DNA from 3 places in the Oceanobacillus sp. CAU 1775 genome. Region 1 is predicted to be linked to each of the others. Evidence: predicted binding sites of a transcription regulator. Region 1 holds the regulator's gene; each other region holds the start of a gene.
The links. Region 1 encodes Rex, which represses fermentation and respiration genes when NADH is low (regulators of the CRP and FNR family bind a similar motif). Its sites were predicted from a motif close to TTGTGAAATATTTCACAA; they were not measured.
Positions count from the first base shown of each region.

Region 1 (5,633 bases):
TTTCATTGACAACTTCTGTTTCTTCTAATCGAGCGATCTCAGCTTTTTCTTGGAGCTTTTCCGTATAATAGTCATAATCACCAAGATACAATTCGATGCCATTTTTAGTCATTTCTGCTACGTTATCAGTAATCCGATTAATAAAGTAGCGGTCATGGGATACGAAAAGAATCGTGCCTGGAAAGTCCATTAATGCTGCTTCCAGAACTTCTTTACTATCAATGTCTAGGTGGTTCGTCGGTTCATCGAGAATAAGCAAGTTTGCTTTTTGCATCATTAATTTAGCCAATGCTAGTCTTGCCTTTTCGCCACCACTTAGGGAATTAACTGGCTTTAATACATCATCCCCACTAAATAGAAAATTACCTAGAACGGTACGGATATCTTTTTCGAAAACATTTGGGTACTCGTCCCATAGTTCTTGTAAGACTGTTTTGTTTGTTGATAATTCAGCTTGTTCTTGGTCATAGTAGCCAATTTCAACGTTTGTTCCTAGTTGAAAATTGCCTTCACTTGCTTGTAGTTTTCCAATAATCACTTTAAGTAAACTTGTTTTTCCAATTCCGTTTGCACCAATAAGAACCACTCGCTCCCCGCGACTTAATTGCAGGTTAGCATTTTTGAAGATTGGTTCTTCATTTTCATTGTAACGGAATGCAAGATTATTAATTTTTAGTACATCATTTCCACTACGTTTAGCTACATCAAAGGAGAAGGAAGCAGCAGCTTCACTACCTAGTGGACGATCCATTCTATCTAGCTTTTCCAATTGCTTTCTTCGACTCTGCGCACGTTTTGTTGTGGAAGCACGTGCAATATTTTTTTGGATAAAGTCTTCCATATTTCTTATCTCTGTTTGTTGTTTCTCGAATTCTTTCATCTCTTGTTCATAGTCAGCAGCTTTTTGTTCAAGAAATTTACTATAGGAACCGACATATTTCTTTGTCTTATGTCTAGAAATCTCATAGACGATGGACACTGTTTTATCTAAAAAATACCTGTCATGTGAAACGATAACAACGGCGCCAGTATAGCTATTAATATAGTTTTCTAACCAACTAAGTGTGGCAATATCCAAGTGGTTTGTCGGTTCATCGAGAATTAGTAACTGTGGCTTTTGTAATAATAGTTTTCCTAAAGCAAGCCTAGTTTTTTGCCCACCACTTAGCGTGCTAATTTCTGTATCATAATCATAAGAAGAAAAGTTTAGTCCTGTGAGAACAGACTTAATTTCTGACTCGTATGTATAGCCGCCACCAGTTTGATATGCTTGCTGAAGATTGTCATAATCCGTTAATAGCTGTTGATATGCAGTACTCGAATAGTCAGAAGTGTTTTCCAGTTGCTTCTCTATAGTACGTAAATCTTCTTCTTGTTTTCTTAATGAATCGAAGACAGTTAATAGCTCATTCCAAATTGTTTTACCAGATTCAATCGTCATATGCTGAGAAAGATAGCCGAGTGTGAGATCTTTCGGTTTTATTAAATCTCCTTCATCATGTGTAAGCTCACCAGCCATTATTTTCAGTAATGTTGATTTCCCAGCTCCATTTCTGCCAACGATGGCAATCCGGTCGAAATCTTTAACTTCCATTTTAATATTTGATAGTATATTTTCAGCACCAAAAGACTTTGACAGTGCATTTAATTGCATTAGTATCATAAGTTCACCTCATTAACTCTATTGTACCTCACTTCATTATATACGAAAACGATAGGTTCACACCTATAAGTGAATCTAATAACTTAAGAATGAATAGAAAAGAATAATAGAGGAAAAAAGTGCTAAACATTGTGAAACTTATCACGACATTTAGGTAATTTTCTGGTAGAATAGAAGGAGATAAAAAGTTACTGATGAAATGGGGATTTAATAAATGAAGCAGAATAAAATACCACAGGCTACTGCAAAACGTTTACCACTCTACTATCGGTATTTAAATAATTTAAATCAACAAGGCAAAAAACGGGTATCTTCAAAAGAGCTGTCCGAAGCAATTAAAGTAGATTCAGCGACAATTCGTCGCGACTTTTCTTATTTTGGTGCACTAGGGAAAAAAGGTTACGGCTATAATGTGGAATATCTATTAGGATTTTTCCGTAGTACACTTGATCAACACGAATTAACAAATGTTGCCTTAATAGGAGTCGGTAATCTAGGGACGGCATTTTTAAATTATAATTTCACAAAGAATAATAACATCCAAATAAAAATGGCTTTTGACAGTGATGAGACCAAAGTTGGGCAAGATATTGCTGGTATTCCTGTATATGGAATTGATCAACTTTCTGAGAAATTGGATGATATTGAAGTTGCAATTTTAACAGTACCTGTGTCAGAAGCAGATGCAATAACAGAAAAACTCGTAGAAAGTGGCATCAAAGGAATTCTTAACTTTACACCTGTGAGGATAACTGTTCCAAAAGATGTACGTGTGCATCACATTGACTTAACGGTAGAATTACAAGCGTTAGTTTATTTCTTAAAACATTACCCGATGGAAAATAAATAATTAAATTTAAATAAAAAATGGATTCAGAAGCATAGGAGCTTTTCTGAATCCATTTTTTTATAGTATATGGAAGAAAATTGTTTGCAAATCGTCGAGCATTTTTTGTATTTCTTCTGGAGTATAAGAAAGTTGGGCAACTACTACCATTGTATTCATTCCAGCGTGTACTAGAATTGGTACGAGTATCCTTTTCGTTTTGACATATAAAAATGCGAAGACAAACCCCATCGATGCATACATTAATAGATGCGTCGGATCCATATGAATAATCCCGAAGATGAGCGCAGATAATAATGCAGCTAGAAAGAAGTTCATGCGTTTATATAAACTACCAAAAATAATCTTTCTAAAAATGATTTCTTCTAAAATCGGGGCAATGATTGCTGGCACCAAGATAAATAATGCATTTGACCGAGCGATGTCCATGATTTGCATGGTATTTTCAGAGCCTGGGTTAATTCCAAGAATTTTTGTTTCAATAACAGCTGCAATTGCTTGTGCAATAAACGCGAGAAAGACTCCAAGTATCGACCACCCAATAATTCCACTAGTAGAAGCTGCGTCTGGGTGTGCACGCATTTGCATGTCTGGTTTCATTAATAGTAATACAACTACTAAAGCAGCGAAAAAGCTGAATATTGACCAGTAAATAATATATTGTGTATAACTTTCTGGATAAAAGCTTTCTACGAAAACTGCTACGGGAAGACCAGAGAATTGCATAATTAAATAGGTTAAAATGACATACCAATATCTTTTAGGCAAAGAAAACGACTCCTTTTTATAGTAAATGAATAATCTTAAATAACAATGTGGGAAAGCCGCGTCCAGCTCCAGCGCTAAAGCGACTATCAAACTTCGCACTTCTCCAGTCGATAAAGAAGATTTGCTGATTCGCTTGCGCTTTTGTTCTTGTATCTTAAGTATTTTATCACACATACTACTAAGGTTTAACCAAAGTGGCGTTAAAATGCGAAAGAATTTCATTAAAATATTTTTATAAAAAAATGGATGACATTACTTGCATTTTTTATCTTAATTATTTATGATATGAATAGTGTTAGCACTCGGAGTACTTGAGTGCTAACAATCACAATAATTGATTTAGGATCAAGGAGGAATTCTAGATGATTAAACCATTAGGAGATCGCGTTGTTATCGAGCTTGTCGAGCAAGAGGAAACAACAGCAAGTGGAATTGTACTTCCAGAATCAGCACAAGAAAAACCACAAGAAGGCCGTGTTGTAGCAGTTGGTTCAGGCCGTGTTACTGACAGCGGTGAAAAGGTTGCATTAGAAGTTGCTGAAGGCGACCGCATCATTTATTCGAAATTTGCAGGTACTGAAGTGAAGTATGAAGGTAAAGAATATCTAATTATTAGAGAAAATGATATTTTAGCAGTAATCGCTTAAATTTAACAAATACAGATTTAAATAGTTTAAAGAATTAGAGGAGGATTTTTTTATGGCTAAAGATCTTAAGTTTAGTGAAGACGCACGTCGCGCATTAGCTCGTGGTGTGGATACATTAGCAGATGCAGTAAAAGTAACTTTAGGGCCAAAAGGTCGTAACGTTGTATTAGAAAAATCATTTGGTTCACCATTAATTACAAATGACGGTGTAACAATTGCGAAAGAAATCGAATTAGAAGACCGTTTTGAAAATATGGGTGCACAGTTAGTATCTGAAGTAGCATCAAAAACAAATGATGTTGCTGGTGACGGTACAACTACAGCTACAGTTCTTGCACAAGCAATGATTCGCGAAGGACTTAAAAACGTTACATCTGGTGCAAACCCAGTTGGAATTCGTCGTGGAATTGAAAAAGCTGTTGCAGAAGCAGTTACTGAGCTTAAATCTGTTTCTAAATCAGTTGAAAACAAAGAATCAATCGCACAAGTTGCATCAATTTCAGCTAACGATTCAGAAGTAGGCGAATTGATCGCTGAAGCAATGGAACGTGTTGGTAAAGATGGTGTAATCACGATTGAAGAATCAAAAGGATTCAACACGGAGCTAGAAGTTGTTGAAGGTATGCAATTTGACCGTGGTTATGCATCACCATATATGGTTACAGACCAAGATAAAATGGAAGCTGTTTTAGAAAATCCATACATCTTAATTACAGATAAGAAAATCGGTAATATTCAAGAAGTACTTCCAGTACTTGAGGAAGTTGTTCAACAAGGTAAGCCATTACTTATCATTGCAGAAGATGTTGAAGGTGAAGCACTTGCAACACTAGTTGTAAACAAACTTCGTGGTACATTCAACGCTGTTGCAGTTAAAGCACCAGGATTCGGTGACCGTCGTAAAGCAATGCTTGAAGACATCGGTGTTCTAACTGGTGGAGAAGTAATCACAGAAGACTTGGGATTAGATCTTAAGAGCGCAACAGTTGCTCAATTAGGTCGCGCAGCTAAAGTTGTTGTAACGAAAGAACATACAACAATCGTTGAAGGTGCTGGAAATCCTGAAACAATCTCTAGCCGTGTTGCACAAATCCGTGCACAAGCTGAAGAAACAACTTCAGATTTTGATAAAGAAAAATTACAAGAGCGCCTAGCTAAATTAGCTGGTGGTGTAGCAGTAATCAAAGTTGGAGCAGCTACTGAAACTGAACTTAAAGAACGTAAACTTCGTATCGAAGACGCACTAAACTCTACACGTGCGGCAGTAGAAGAAGGAATCGTTTCTGGTGGTGGAACAGCTCTAATTGAAGTATATAAAAAGGTAAGCGAATTAGAACTAGAAGGCGACGAAGCAACAGGTGTAAATATTGTTCTTCGCGCAATTGAAGAGCCAGTTCGTCAAATCGCAACAAACGCTGGTCTTGAAGGATCAATCATTGTTGAAAGATTGAAAGGCGAAGAAGTTGGCATCGGATTCAACGCAGCAACAAACGAATGGGTAAACATGATCGACGCTGGTATCGTTGACCCAACAAAAGTAACTCGTTCCGCACTACAAAACGCGGCATCAGTAGCAGCTATGTTCTTAACTACTGAAGCAGTTGTAGCTGATAAGCCTGAAGAAGGCGGAGCACCTGCAATGCCTGATATGGGCGGTATGGGTGGAATGGGCGGCATGATGTAAGTTGCCCTCCAAAACCTTGATATA
Region 1 is NZ_JBTLRO010000011.1:1,694-7,326, forward strand. Features, by position in the region: gene ACXYMZ_RS14895 (ABC-F family ATP-binding cassette domain-containing protein) at 1-1,663, opposite strand, end outside; gene ACXYMZ_RS14900 (redox-sensing transcriptional repressor Rex) at 1,878-2,513, shown strand; gene ACXYMZ_RS14905 (CPBP family intramembrane glutamic endopeptidase) at 2,571-3,278, opposite strand; gene groES (co-chaperone GroES) at 3,641-3,925, shown strand; gene groL (chaperonin GroEL) at 3,978-5,609, shown strand.

Region 2 (5,952 bases), on a different contig from region 1:
ATGGCAAGCGCCTTGATACGCTTGCCGTTTTTTAATAGGCTTAGAAGCGGTGCATTCATTTGCTTCTTTGACCAATTTATTTATCTGTATCATCTATTACCGCATCATCATTTTTTGCTACCCAAAATGAAAGAATAAAGGCAGCGATGATGACCAGGAAAGGTGCAACAAATATTAGAAAGTCATTAAACAATCAGCTCACTCCTTTTTCTTATTTTGTCCTTTGACATAATCCTTGTCGAAAAGAAATAGTCGTACCAATAAGTAAATCGAAGGAACTAGCAAAATGAAACCTAGAATGAACACGACGATGAGAGAAATTGCCATTGCTTCATTCGTAAACCCGTCCTGTATCGTTAAATGAGGATACAAGAGGTATGGGTAATGTGAGATTCCATATGCATAAAATGCAAGTGCAAACTGTCCGACCAAGAGCCAAACAGCCATTCCATAATTTTTTTGTTTCCATAGTAACCAGACGGTTGCCGCCCATAGTATTGCTGAAAGTGCGAACATCCACCATAAATCTAAAATGCGTTCGAAATGTGCTGGGTTATGAGAGCTTAATTCGAATATAATTCCACCTGCAGCGACTATCAATGGAATAGCCCATACAAGCGCATATTTTCGCATTAACTTCGTTGCGCCAATGTCACCAGCTTTATGTGCATACCAGGTGAGGAAAACTGCAGATATATATAATACAGCCGCAATCGCTAGGACAACAATCGACCATGATAAAGGACTTGTAAATAATGCCCAATAATCAAGAACAGGTTGACCGTCAACGATCGATACAAATCCTCCTTCTGTAATTGCAAGTACTACAGATAATGAGGCAGGTACGAGCAAGCCTGCGATTCCATACATAAAGGCGTAACCTTTATGTCCCCTCGTTCCATACGTTTCAAAGGCATAATAGGAGCCTCGAATTGCCATCAAGATAATCGCAAGACTACCTGGAACGAGGAGAATCGTACCAAAATAGAAAGCTGTCTTTGGAAAGAACCCAACGATTCCGACAAAGAAGAAAACGAAGAATACGTTCGTGACTTCCCATACTGGCGACAAGTAGCGTTGAATAATTTTCGATACAATATGTTGTTTGCCTGAAATAATACTGTAAGCATTAAAGAAACCAGCTCCGAAATCAATCGATCCGAGTATTACGTAACCAAACAGAAACGTCCATAAAACGGAAACACCTATAATTTCTAAACTCATTTCTCTTCACCCCCTAGTTTTGCTTCATAGCGTTCAAGCTCCAAATCTACAGGGTTATTTTTAAAGATTCTACGAAGAACTACTACCGTTCCAACTCCTAATATTAGATACAAGGTTGCAAATAAGATAAACATTAATCCTACATGATCACTTGAGGTCGCAGCTTCATCTACCGTCATTATTCCACGGAGAATCCATGGCTGTCTTCCAACCTCAGTCATCCACCAACCAGCTTGTATTGCAAGGAAGGATAGTGGTCCACCAAGAACGATGAGCCAGCGGAACCAATTTGTTTTTACAAAAGTCCATGAAAGTCTCGTTCCTAGCCAATATATAAGAGCTAGTAAGATCATAAACATACCAATTGTCACCATGGCATCAAAGAAATAATGGATAATAAGTGGTGGCGTTTCTTCTTCTGGAAACTGGTCTAACCCAATTACTTCTGCAGTAGGGTTTCCATGCGCCAAAATACTTAATGCAAACGGAACTTTAATTGCATATTTAACTTCTTTATCTTCATCTAAAAGTCCATATAATACGAGTGGCGCGCTTCCTTCTGTTTCAAAATGCCACTCAGCAGCAGCTAATTTTTCCGGTTGGTATTCTGCTAAATATTTACCAGAAAAGTCACCAATCACTGCTGTAGCAATAGCAAAGACAAGTCCAACCTTCATTGTCATATGCAATGCTTTTTTATGGTAAACGTGGTTTGAACCTTTAATTAATTTATACGCTGCAATTGCTGCAAGCATAAATGCTGCTGTCATGTATGCTGTTGCTAAAACGTGTGAAACTTTTGTAGGCATAGCCGCAGTAAACATAGCTAGTAACGGGTTAGCATTCACTAATTGACCGTTGATTAGGTCAAAGCCTTGTGGAGCATTCATGAACGCATTTACAATCGTAATAAATACTGCCGAAAATCCTGCACCGATGACCACTGGAATCAGTAACAAGAAATGCTTCCGTGGCGCAAATCGACCCCAAGTATACGAATAAATTCCTAAGAAGATTGCTTCAAAGAAGAATGCAAAAACTTCCATAAATAGTGGGAGTGCAATAATATTACCTGCAAGCTCCATAAAGTTAGGCCATAATAATGAAAGCTGCAATCCAATGATTGTACCAGTAACTACTCCAACAGCTACTGTAACAAGAAATCCTCGTGCCCAGCGTTTCGCCATTAAAATATAATGATAATCATTTTTCTTAATTCCCATCCAATGCGCAATCATAATAAATATCGGCACACCAACACCAATTGTTGCGTAAATGATGTGGAAAGAAAGAGTAAGTAATGTTAGTAATCTACTTGCGAATACTGGATCATCAAATAACAAGTTGCATCCGCCTCCTCAGTTTGTGGTTTATTTATGCTATAGGTATTACAATTAGGTTCTATTATATTGTGAATAGATACACATACATCTTTCTATTTTACCTTATAAGATAATCGAATACGTAATTAGATATGACAAAATTGCAAACACGTAGTGACTTATTTGTGAAGATGATTACAAAACTGTTATTGACTCGGAGGAATCATCCTTCTTTCTTGATGCATACGTTATGTATTAAGTTTTACCAATTATTCTATTTTTATTGATCATCCTAGCGGCTATTAATAACGATAACTAATGATTCATTCCCCTTTATGTAATAAAACTAACTATTGTTTTCATAAATTGTTTTTTTATTTGTGATGGAGGAGTTCTATCGGTCATCAATTTTGCTCCAGTCGATTTTGTTAGCCGATAGACTGGTTTTATCGGCCATCAATTTCGCCCCAGCCGATTTTGTTGACCGATAGATTGATTTTATCAGCCATCAATTTTGCTCAAGCCAATTTTGTTGGCCGATAGACTGGTTCCATCGGCCACCAATTTCTCTCCAGTCGATCTTGTTGACCGATAGATTGGTTTCATCGGTCATCAATTTCACTGCAGCCGATTTTGTTAGCCGATAGACTGGTTTCATCGGCCATCAATTTTACTCCAGTCGATTTTGTTGACCGATAAACTGGTTTTATCGGTCATCAATTTCACTGCAGCCGATTTTGTTAGCCGATAGACTGGTTTCATCGGCCATCAATTTTTATCCAGTCGATTTTGTTGACCGATAAACTGGTTTTACCGGCCACCAATTTCGCTCCAGCCAATTTTGTTGACCGATAGGCTGGTTTCATCGGCTATCAATTTCGCTCCAGTCGATTTTGTTGACCGATAGGCTGGTTTCATCGGCCATCAATTTCGCTCAAGCCAATTTTGTTGACCGATAGACTGGTTCTATCGGTCACTAATTTCGCTCAAGCTATTATTGTCGACCGATAGAATAATTTCACCAGATTCCATAACATAAAAAACTAAATAATCACGTGCTCATTCAAAGTACGTCATTCTATTATTGTCTTTTTTCAAGAAATTCCTTAAAAGAATCTCTCGGATTCTTCTTTCTCTAAGAACTGCACACCATTCATAAATATTCCTCGTGGTCACTTTACTTTCAGGAAAGAGTACCTTAAACTCCTCTACACAACGAAGTACTGCCGCATCTACAGGCTCACTAAAACTACATTCTTTACAAACGTAGTACATTCTCCCGACTACTCCTGAAAATGAATCACACTCCAAACACGGTATCCCCTTCCGTAATTCCTCAAAACTATACTCAGGAACTCGTGTATAAATCGACTCACTCACATGCAATCCAACCAAGCGATCGGCAATCCTTTTATGATGCTGCATAATTTTCCCGGGTGCTGAATTCAAATTTTCTATAAACCGATCAAGTTGATTACGAAAGATGATTGGTTTTTCAATTGGTGCTTGATATAAAACGAAACTGGGATTTATAAATACAACGTAGGAATTAATTTGTAGTTTAATGCCTTGAGTTCGGAGTAGTTGTTGGAGTAGAGATTCTGTGCGATTTAACTGATGCAGTGGATTAATCACTTCGAATCTAGGTCTACGGAAAAGTTTGTCTGTGCTCGATTCATAAATATAATCTCCTTCAAAGTTTTTAACTTCAAAAATATGGAGTTTATCCTGGGTAATAATTAGGGTATCAATTTGAAAGGTAGTGGAATTTACTTCAAATAATAAATCATTCAAAACGAGGTGTTCATGTGAGAGTTTTTCCAAGAAAGTATCAAAGACAGTTTCACCTGCATAGCCCTTAGTCAGGCTGGAATATTGCTTTGATAAAGTTGAGTCTAAAGTCATACGTTTTCTCAAATAATTTAGAGGTATCCATTCAGTGGGTTTCGTTCGAGGTTTGTAAATCATAAGCCACATCCTTACTAAAAGTTTACTAGTATTATAGCACGGCACCAAACTACAGTAAATTTTTTCCAAATCCACGAACAATTAAAAAATCAACATCAAAAACAGTCATAATTTCCAATTCCCAGGCGAATAAATCTACATAAAATGACAAAACATTACTTTTTAATCAAAATATGATTTTACCATTCATTTAAGTGGCGTTTTCCTTTATACTAGAGAAGGATTAAATTGAGTATAGGAGATTGATAGTTATGGAGAAGTTACAGCTAAGGATAACAACAGTTATTGGAATTCTCCTGTTGGGTATATCTTTACCATGGATAGTACAAGCAGAAGAAACAATCACAGTGAGTGATCACGCAGAAAGACAGACAAGTATCGAATTATTCGATTTAAATAAATCGATGAAGAGGTTTACATATGATTCAGGTTTTCACTTTGAATATCCAGATGCTGTAAGAGGGATTTATGTAACTGGAAATTCAGCTGGTGGAGCAAGATTTGAGAGCTTATTAAATTTAATCAACACAACAGACTTAAATTCAATGGTTATCGATATTAAAGAAGACCATGGATACTTAACCTATATTCCAGAAGAAGGTTCACCATTTGCAGACATTGCACAGAACTTTATTTCTGATCCAGAAGATCTGATGGGGACATTAGAAGAAAATGAGATTTATCCAATTGCTAGAATCGTAGTATTTAAAGATTCGGTTCTTGCAAAAGAAAGACCTGATTTATCCTTTACTGAAAATGGAGAGGTTTGGGTAAATAATCGCGGAGAAGCTTTCGTAAATCCATTTGAAAAAGAAGTATGGGAGTATAACGTAGAAATTGCAAAAGAAGCTGCGAAAATGGGCTTCAAGGAAATCCAATTTGACTATGTACGTTTCCCAGAAGGCTTTGAAAATAAAGATGAATCACTTGGTTATACACTTGGTGATTATGAAGATTTAGATATGAATAATATTAAAAAACGTGTCGAAGCAGTTACTGATTTTGTTGCATATGCACGTGAAGAGCTTTCACAGTATGATGTAGAAGTTTCTGTAGATATCTTTGGTTATGCTGCAACGCTTGAAGAGACACCAGGAATCGGACAAAACTTCTCACGTATTTCTGAAAACGTGGATGTCATTTCATCGATGATTTATCCAAGTCATTGGACAAGTTACTTTGGTATTGAAAAACCTGATACCGAGCCATATCGCTTGGTCGATGAATATGCAAAAGTAGAAAACGAAGTCCTTGGAAAATTGGACGATCCACCTGTTTCAAGACCATGGTTACAAGACTTTGAGGCACCTTGGTTATATAGTGGCCCGACATTCCAATATGGAAAAGCAGAAGTAGAGGCGCAGATTCGAGCACTCTATGAAAATGGAATTAATGAATTTTTACTTTGGAACGCTGGAAATGTCTATACAGAGAATGT
Region 2 is NZ_JBTLRO010000003.1:191,443-197,394, forward strand. Features, by position in the region: gene cydS (cytochrome bd oxidase small subunit CydS) at 77-193, opposite strand; gene ACXYMZ_RS07080 (cytochrome d ubiquinol oxidase subunit II) at 199-1,224, opposite strand; gene ACXYMZ_RS07085 (cytochrome ubiquinol oxidase subunit I) at 1,221-2,567, opposite strand; gene ACXYMZ_RS07090 (nuclease-related domain-containing protein) at 3,606-4,514, opposite strand; gene ACXYMZ_RS07095 (putative glycoside hydrolase) at 4,766-5,952, shown strand, end outside.
Region 2: ACXYMZ_RS07085 (cytochrome ubiquinol oxidase subunit I) is a predicted target of Rex. The motif match lies at 2,634-2,651, and genes of this name have one in related genera.

Region 3 (5,952 bases), on a different contig from region 1:
AATCTGCTTCCATCACAGCAGTCCTTTCTTGCTTTCCAATCTCTTTTAACTCTTCGACCGTTGAAGCTCTTGCATTTTTTGTCCAATCATATGTAAGAATATAACCCCGATTTATTAACTCATTACTAACATCGCGAACTGTTTCTATATTTTAAAACTAGATGAAATATAAAACTTTTTCATATTTATATATCTCCTTTTAAACTAATCCTACACTATAAATTCGCCAGAAAAGGTGCATCTCCTTCTTTAAGGATTACACCCGTTTAGCCTAATATGAAAGTGAGTAAATTCTGTCTGTATCAGTGTCAATAGCATACTCTACTTCAATATCATCGTTAAAAGGTAATTGCTCAAATTTGTGTAATTTCATAAATACATTAGACAAGTCCTTTATATCATTGGCTAATTTTTTTGCCTGTAAATATTTTTGTGTTAGTTGTTGTATGGAGCATTTTTTACCTGTTAGTAAGACTTGATGATAATATCCGTCAATTTCAATAATCATAAAATCACGACTGGTCGCTAATCAGTCTTATAGCTTTAATTTTTATAAAAGTACGCTTCATTCTTCTAGTGGAGAAATTATGCTATTATCATACTATCCAAATCTAATATATGTGTCAAAATCATATTGCTATTTTTGAATAGTCTATGAACAATTCTTTACTTGATGCTAAAAGTAAGAATTTGATGATAAGATATAAATTACCTGAGAAAATGGAGAGGTGTTTAAATGCAAAGTAAGAATTCACCATTTAAATTAATCGTGATCGCAACATTGGTTATTGTTGCAATCCTTGTCGCTGTAGTAGTTATCAGCAGTAATAATTCTGATTCAAATGAAGAAACGACATTTGAAAGACAGCCACCAATTGAAGGGCAACCTACACTAGGGGTTGGAAATGCGCCTGTAACTGTTGTCGAATTCGGAGATTTCAAGTGTCCAGGGTGTAAAGCTTGGGGAGATAGTATTTTTCTTCAATTAGTAAATGATTATGTTCATACTGACAAGGTGAAGTTTTCATATATTAATGTTTTATTCCATGGAGAAGAATCTGAATTGGCATCCCTAGCAGCCGAAACTGTATATAAACAAAACCCTGATGCCTACTGGAAGTTTCATATAACTTTATTCGATGAACAACCAAGTGATGATCATCATAGCGAATGGGTCACAATGGATAAAATAACCGAAATAGCGGATGGAATTCCTGAGATAGATACGGAAGAATTAATAGTAGAGATCGAGAACAAATCAGAAATGAATGAAGTAGATAAAGATGCTGAATTAGTGAACGAATTTGGTGTGCAATTAACACCTACTATTATGGTCAATGAAACAATGATAGAAGATCCTTTTGATTATGAAGAAATTAAAGAAGCAATAGAAAATGCACTAGAGGAAAATTAAAATGAGAAAAACAGACATTTCACAGTTTACTCTTTATGCAGCTTGGTTGGTGTCCATTGTAGCTACACTAGGAAGTCTCTATTTTAGTGAGATTCGAGGGTTTATTCCTTGTGAACTTTGTTGGTATCAACGTATCTTGATGTATCCATTAACATTGATTCTCGGGATAGCAACATTTCAAAATGATCGTTCTGTTAAAAAATATGTATTACCACTTGCTGCCTTTGGTTGGTTCATTTCGCTGTTTCATTATTTACAGCAAAAGGTTCCAGGGTTTGCAGCTATTAAACCATGCGCCAGTGGTGTACCCTGTAGTGCTGAATATATTAATTGGTTTGGTTTCGTTACCATCCCATTCCTAGCATTAATTGCTTTTACTTTAATTGTAGTATTCATGCTAATGACACGAAAAAGAATGTGATTGGAATATGAAATAATAAAAATATCGTAGTGAATTCTTTAATGAATATCACTGCGATATTTTTTCTAAATAGCTAGTTTGCATGTCTAAACTAAACGCGCCAGCTTTTTATATAAATTATTTTCTTACACGTCCAAGTCCCATCGCTTTTTTAGCTTTTGCAATTGTTTTGTTAGAGACAAGTCTTGCTTGTTCAGCACCTTCATCAAGGATTTGATCAAGTTCTTCAGAATCAATTAATTCCGCATATTTTTCCTGGATAGGCTGGAGGACTTTGACAACAGTATCAGCAACATCCTGTTTAAATTCTCCATAACCCTTGCCTTCGTATTTTTTTTCAAGATCTGCAATGGTTTCACCAGTACAGCTTGAATAGATAGTTAATAAATTCGAAATACCAGGTTTATTTTCTTTATCAAATTTTACAATTCCTTCAGAATCAGTTACTGCACTTTTGATTTTCTTCTCAATTGTTTTAGGGTTATCAAGCATAGAAACAAAACTACGAATATTTTCATCAGACTTACTCATTTTCTTTGTCGGTTCCTGTAAAGACATGATGCGCGCACCAACCTTAGGAATTCGAACTTCAGGTATCGTGAAAATATCGTTGAAACGATTATTAAAGCGTTGTGCTAAGTCTCTTGTTAACTCCATATGCTGTTTTTGGTCATCACCAACCGGTACGATATCAGCTTGGTAAAGTAGAATATCAGCTGCCATTAATGGTGGATAAGTTAGTAGTGCAGAAGATACTGCATCTTTTCCACTTGATTTATCTTTGTACTGTGTCATTCTTTCGAGTTCCCCAACATAACTAATGGTCTGTAACATCCAACCAAGCTGTGTATGCGCTGGAACCTCGGATTGGATGAATAGTGTTGCTTTCTTCGGATCAAGTCCAGAAGCTAGGTAAAGCGCCGCAAGTGAGCGGATATTTTTTCTTAGCTCCAGCCTGTCTTGAGGAACTGTAATAGCATGCTCATCAACTATACAGAAGTAACATTGATATTCATCTTGAAGCTCTACAAATTGTTTTATTGCGCCTAGATAATTCCCTAATGTCAACGTACCACTAGGTTGAATCCCAGAAAAAATGGTCTGCATTCAAATCACTCCTTTAATTTTTTCCATAAAAAAAGCCATTCATTCCCTATACAAAGGGACGAATGAACCGCGGTGCCACCCTAATTATTCTGCAGTTGATGCAGAATCACTTCGTTAAATAAGCTCGAAAGTCCAATTCCAGTTTACCTTGATGCTTGTTTTCACCAACCACAAGCTCTCTACAATCAGCGGGTAAAGCGTACTACGCCTTTTTCATAGCTTTTATTATTTGATATTGCTGTTATTATATAATGGTTTGGGATTGGAAATCAAGTTTCTTTGAAGATTTGGCTAGATTTGTGGGGTATAGCCACGTCCGGCTCCGTACGTCGCTGAACGGGCACTTACGCCTCCGTTTATAATAACGACAATATTGTTAACTCGGTTCTATTCATTTTACTTCGGAAACCTTCATCATATATAATTATGTGAAAGAATTCACTATATTATTCTTTAACTTGGAGGTCATTCAATGGCAGGACTTATGGCAATGGCGAAGCAGCAGAAAATGAAGTTACTAATGATTGCTATTTCTGCTGTGCTATCTGGATTAGCGATTATTGCACAGGGTTATTTGTTTGTCCTAATCGTTGACCAGATTTTTTTGAAAGGAAGTTCAGTTTCTGATATTCTCCCATATTTACTTTGGTTAATTGTTGCACTATTTGCTAGAACTTTATTTAATTACCTAAGTGGAAGAACCGGGATAATGATGGCGACGAAGGTAAAAAGTGACCTACGTAATGCCCTTTTAAATAAATTTTCGAGGAATCCAATGCAAGCATCACTGCAAGGACAATCCGGTCGAAAAGTAAGTGTTATTATGGACGCAGTGGATGAGGTCGATTCGTATTTCAGTGATTATATTCCACAAATGATTCAATCGTTGATTATTCCGATCATGCTTCTCATTGTAATTTTTATGGAGCATGCGGCAACAGGTTTTATTTTCATTTTTACTGCACCATTTATTCCGATATTTATGATGATTATTGGATTTAATACAAAAGACAAAGCTGAAGAACAATTAGAAAAGATGGCGGCTTTTTCTGGGAAATTCCTTGATACGTTACAAGGGCTAACGACATTAAAACTTTTCGGTCGTTCAGTAGATCAAAAAGAAGAAATAGGAAAAAGTAGTATTCAATTTCGCGAAGCAACAATGGTTGTATTAAAAACAGCTTTCTCAAACTCTTTAGCACTCGAATTTATTTCCATGTTAAGTATCGGACTTATCGCTTTAGAGGTTGCAATTAGACTTATTATTTTCCAGGACATTACATTCTTTACTGGATTCTTAATGCTCGTCCTAGCTCCAGAGTTATTAAATAAATTAAAGGAACTAGGAAATGCATTTCATACTGGGCGTGGGAGCATGGGTGCAGCGAAGAAACTCGAACAAGAACTTGAAGATACTAAAGCACAAATAGAATTTGGTGAGGAAAACTTAAGCAAAGAAGAACCCCCGCTAATTGAATTGGAGGCTGTAAGTTTTAACTATGGTGAAAATGCTTTCGCGTTAAAAAATATAACTGCTAAGATTCTTCCAAACCAAGAGATTGCTATCGTGGGTAAAACGGGAGCTGGAAAAACAACACTACTACATTTAATTGCTGGTCTCGTTCCACTTTCAGAAGGAAAAGTTATAGTTAATAAGAAAGAAAGGTCTTCTTATAGTGAAAGAAGTTGGTTTGACCAACTTATTTATATTTCCCAAGACCCATATTTATTTTCAGGAACATTTGCAGAAAACATCGCGATTGGTAAATCTACAGATACAACTCGTGAAGAAATTGAACAAGCTGCTGATAAGGCAGGACTTAGGGAGCTGGTTGATTCACTTGATCAAGGCTTTGATACCCTAATTGGTGAAGGAGGACGTGGATTATCTGGTGGAGAAAAACAGCGTGTTGCGCTTGCGCGTGCTTTTCTAAAACGCCCGTCCATCATTCTATTTGATGAACCGACGACAGGTCTTGACTTAGTAACAGAACGAATCCTACAAACCTCTATGATGGAGCTATCCAAAAATTCAACAGTCATAACTGTGGCTCACCGTCTTCATACGATACAAAATGCTGATCAGATACTTTTCCTTGATAAGGGAGAACTTATATCAATTGGTAAGCATGAAGAATTACTAAATTCTGTTGGAGCCTATCGAGAGATGATTACTGTACAGCAGGGAGGTGCAGCACAATGAAAGACTTGCGAATAGTAATTAGAATCTTACTAGTAGAGAAGAAAGACATTTATCTGTCGATTATATGTGGATTTATAGCGGGAATTACAGCTGTAGCTCTGTTTTCAGCAAGTGGTTACTTAATTTCACAGGCTGCCCTAGCTCCTCCTATTTACACATTAATGGTTATCGTTGCATCGGTAAAAATGCTAGGTATTATTTCTGCATTAAGTAGGTATGGGGAAAGATACTTTTCTCACCGTGGTACATTTACAATGCTAAGTAATTTACGTGTTTCTTTCTATGAAAAACTTGAACCACTAGCACCAGGGATTTTTGGAAGGTTCCGTAGTGGAGACCTGCTTGCTCGAATTGTTGGTGATGTAGAGACATTGCAAAATTTCTTTTTACGTGTATTTTATCCACCAATTGTTTTATTGCTGATTTTCTTTTTCACAATTTCATTTACAACATTCTTTTCAATTGAGATAGCGCTCATATTATTCCTTGGTCTCTTATTGACAATCGTGCTTGTCCCGTCATATTTTGCATTAAGACAGCGCAAGTTTGATCGAATTGTTAGAGACAGTCGAGCGGAATTATCAACGGAGGTTACTGAATTTTTATATGGATTTCGTGATTTGAAAATTTATCAACAATTAGAAGGAAAAGAGGAGCAACTGAAAAAGGCATCGGCAACTTATTTACAGGAGCAGAAACAGGAAAGTGTTCAAAATTTATTCAGCCAAGCTTCGAATACATTTTTATCCTTACTAGTTTCAGTCAGTGTATTAGCTGTAGGTTCTTATTTAGTTGTAAACCAAGAAT
Region 3 is NZ_JBTLRO010000003.1:184,573-190,524, forward strand. Features, by position in the region: gene ACXYMZ_RS07040 (hypothetical protein) at 1-13, opposite strand, end outside; gene ACXYMZ_RS07045 (hypothetical protein) at 272-508, opposite strand; gene ACXYMZ_RS07050 (DsbA family protein) at 737-1,414, shown strand; gene ACXYMZ_RS07055 (disulfide oxidoreductase) at 1,416-1,835, shown strand; gene trpS (tryptophan--tRNA ligase) at 1,953-2,942, opposite strand; T-box leader at 2,994-3,168, opposite strand; gene cydD (thiol reductant ABC exporter subunit CydD) at 3,415-5,145, shown strand; gene cydC (thiol reductant ABC exporter subunit CydC) at 5,142-5,952, shown strand, end outside.
Region 3: cydD (thiol reductant ABC exporter subunit CydD) is a predicted target of Rex. The motif match lies at 3,369-3,386, and genes of this name have one in related genera.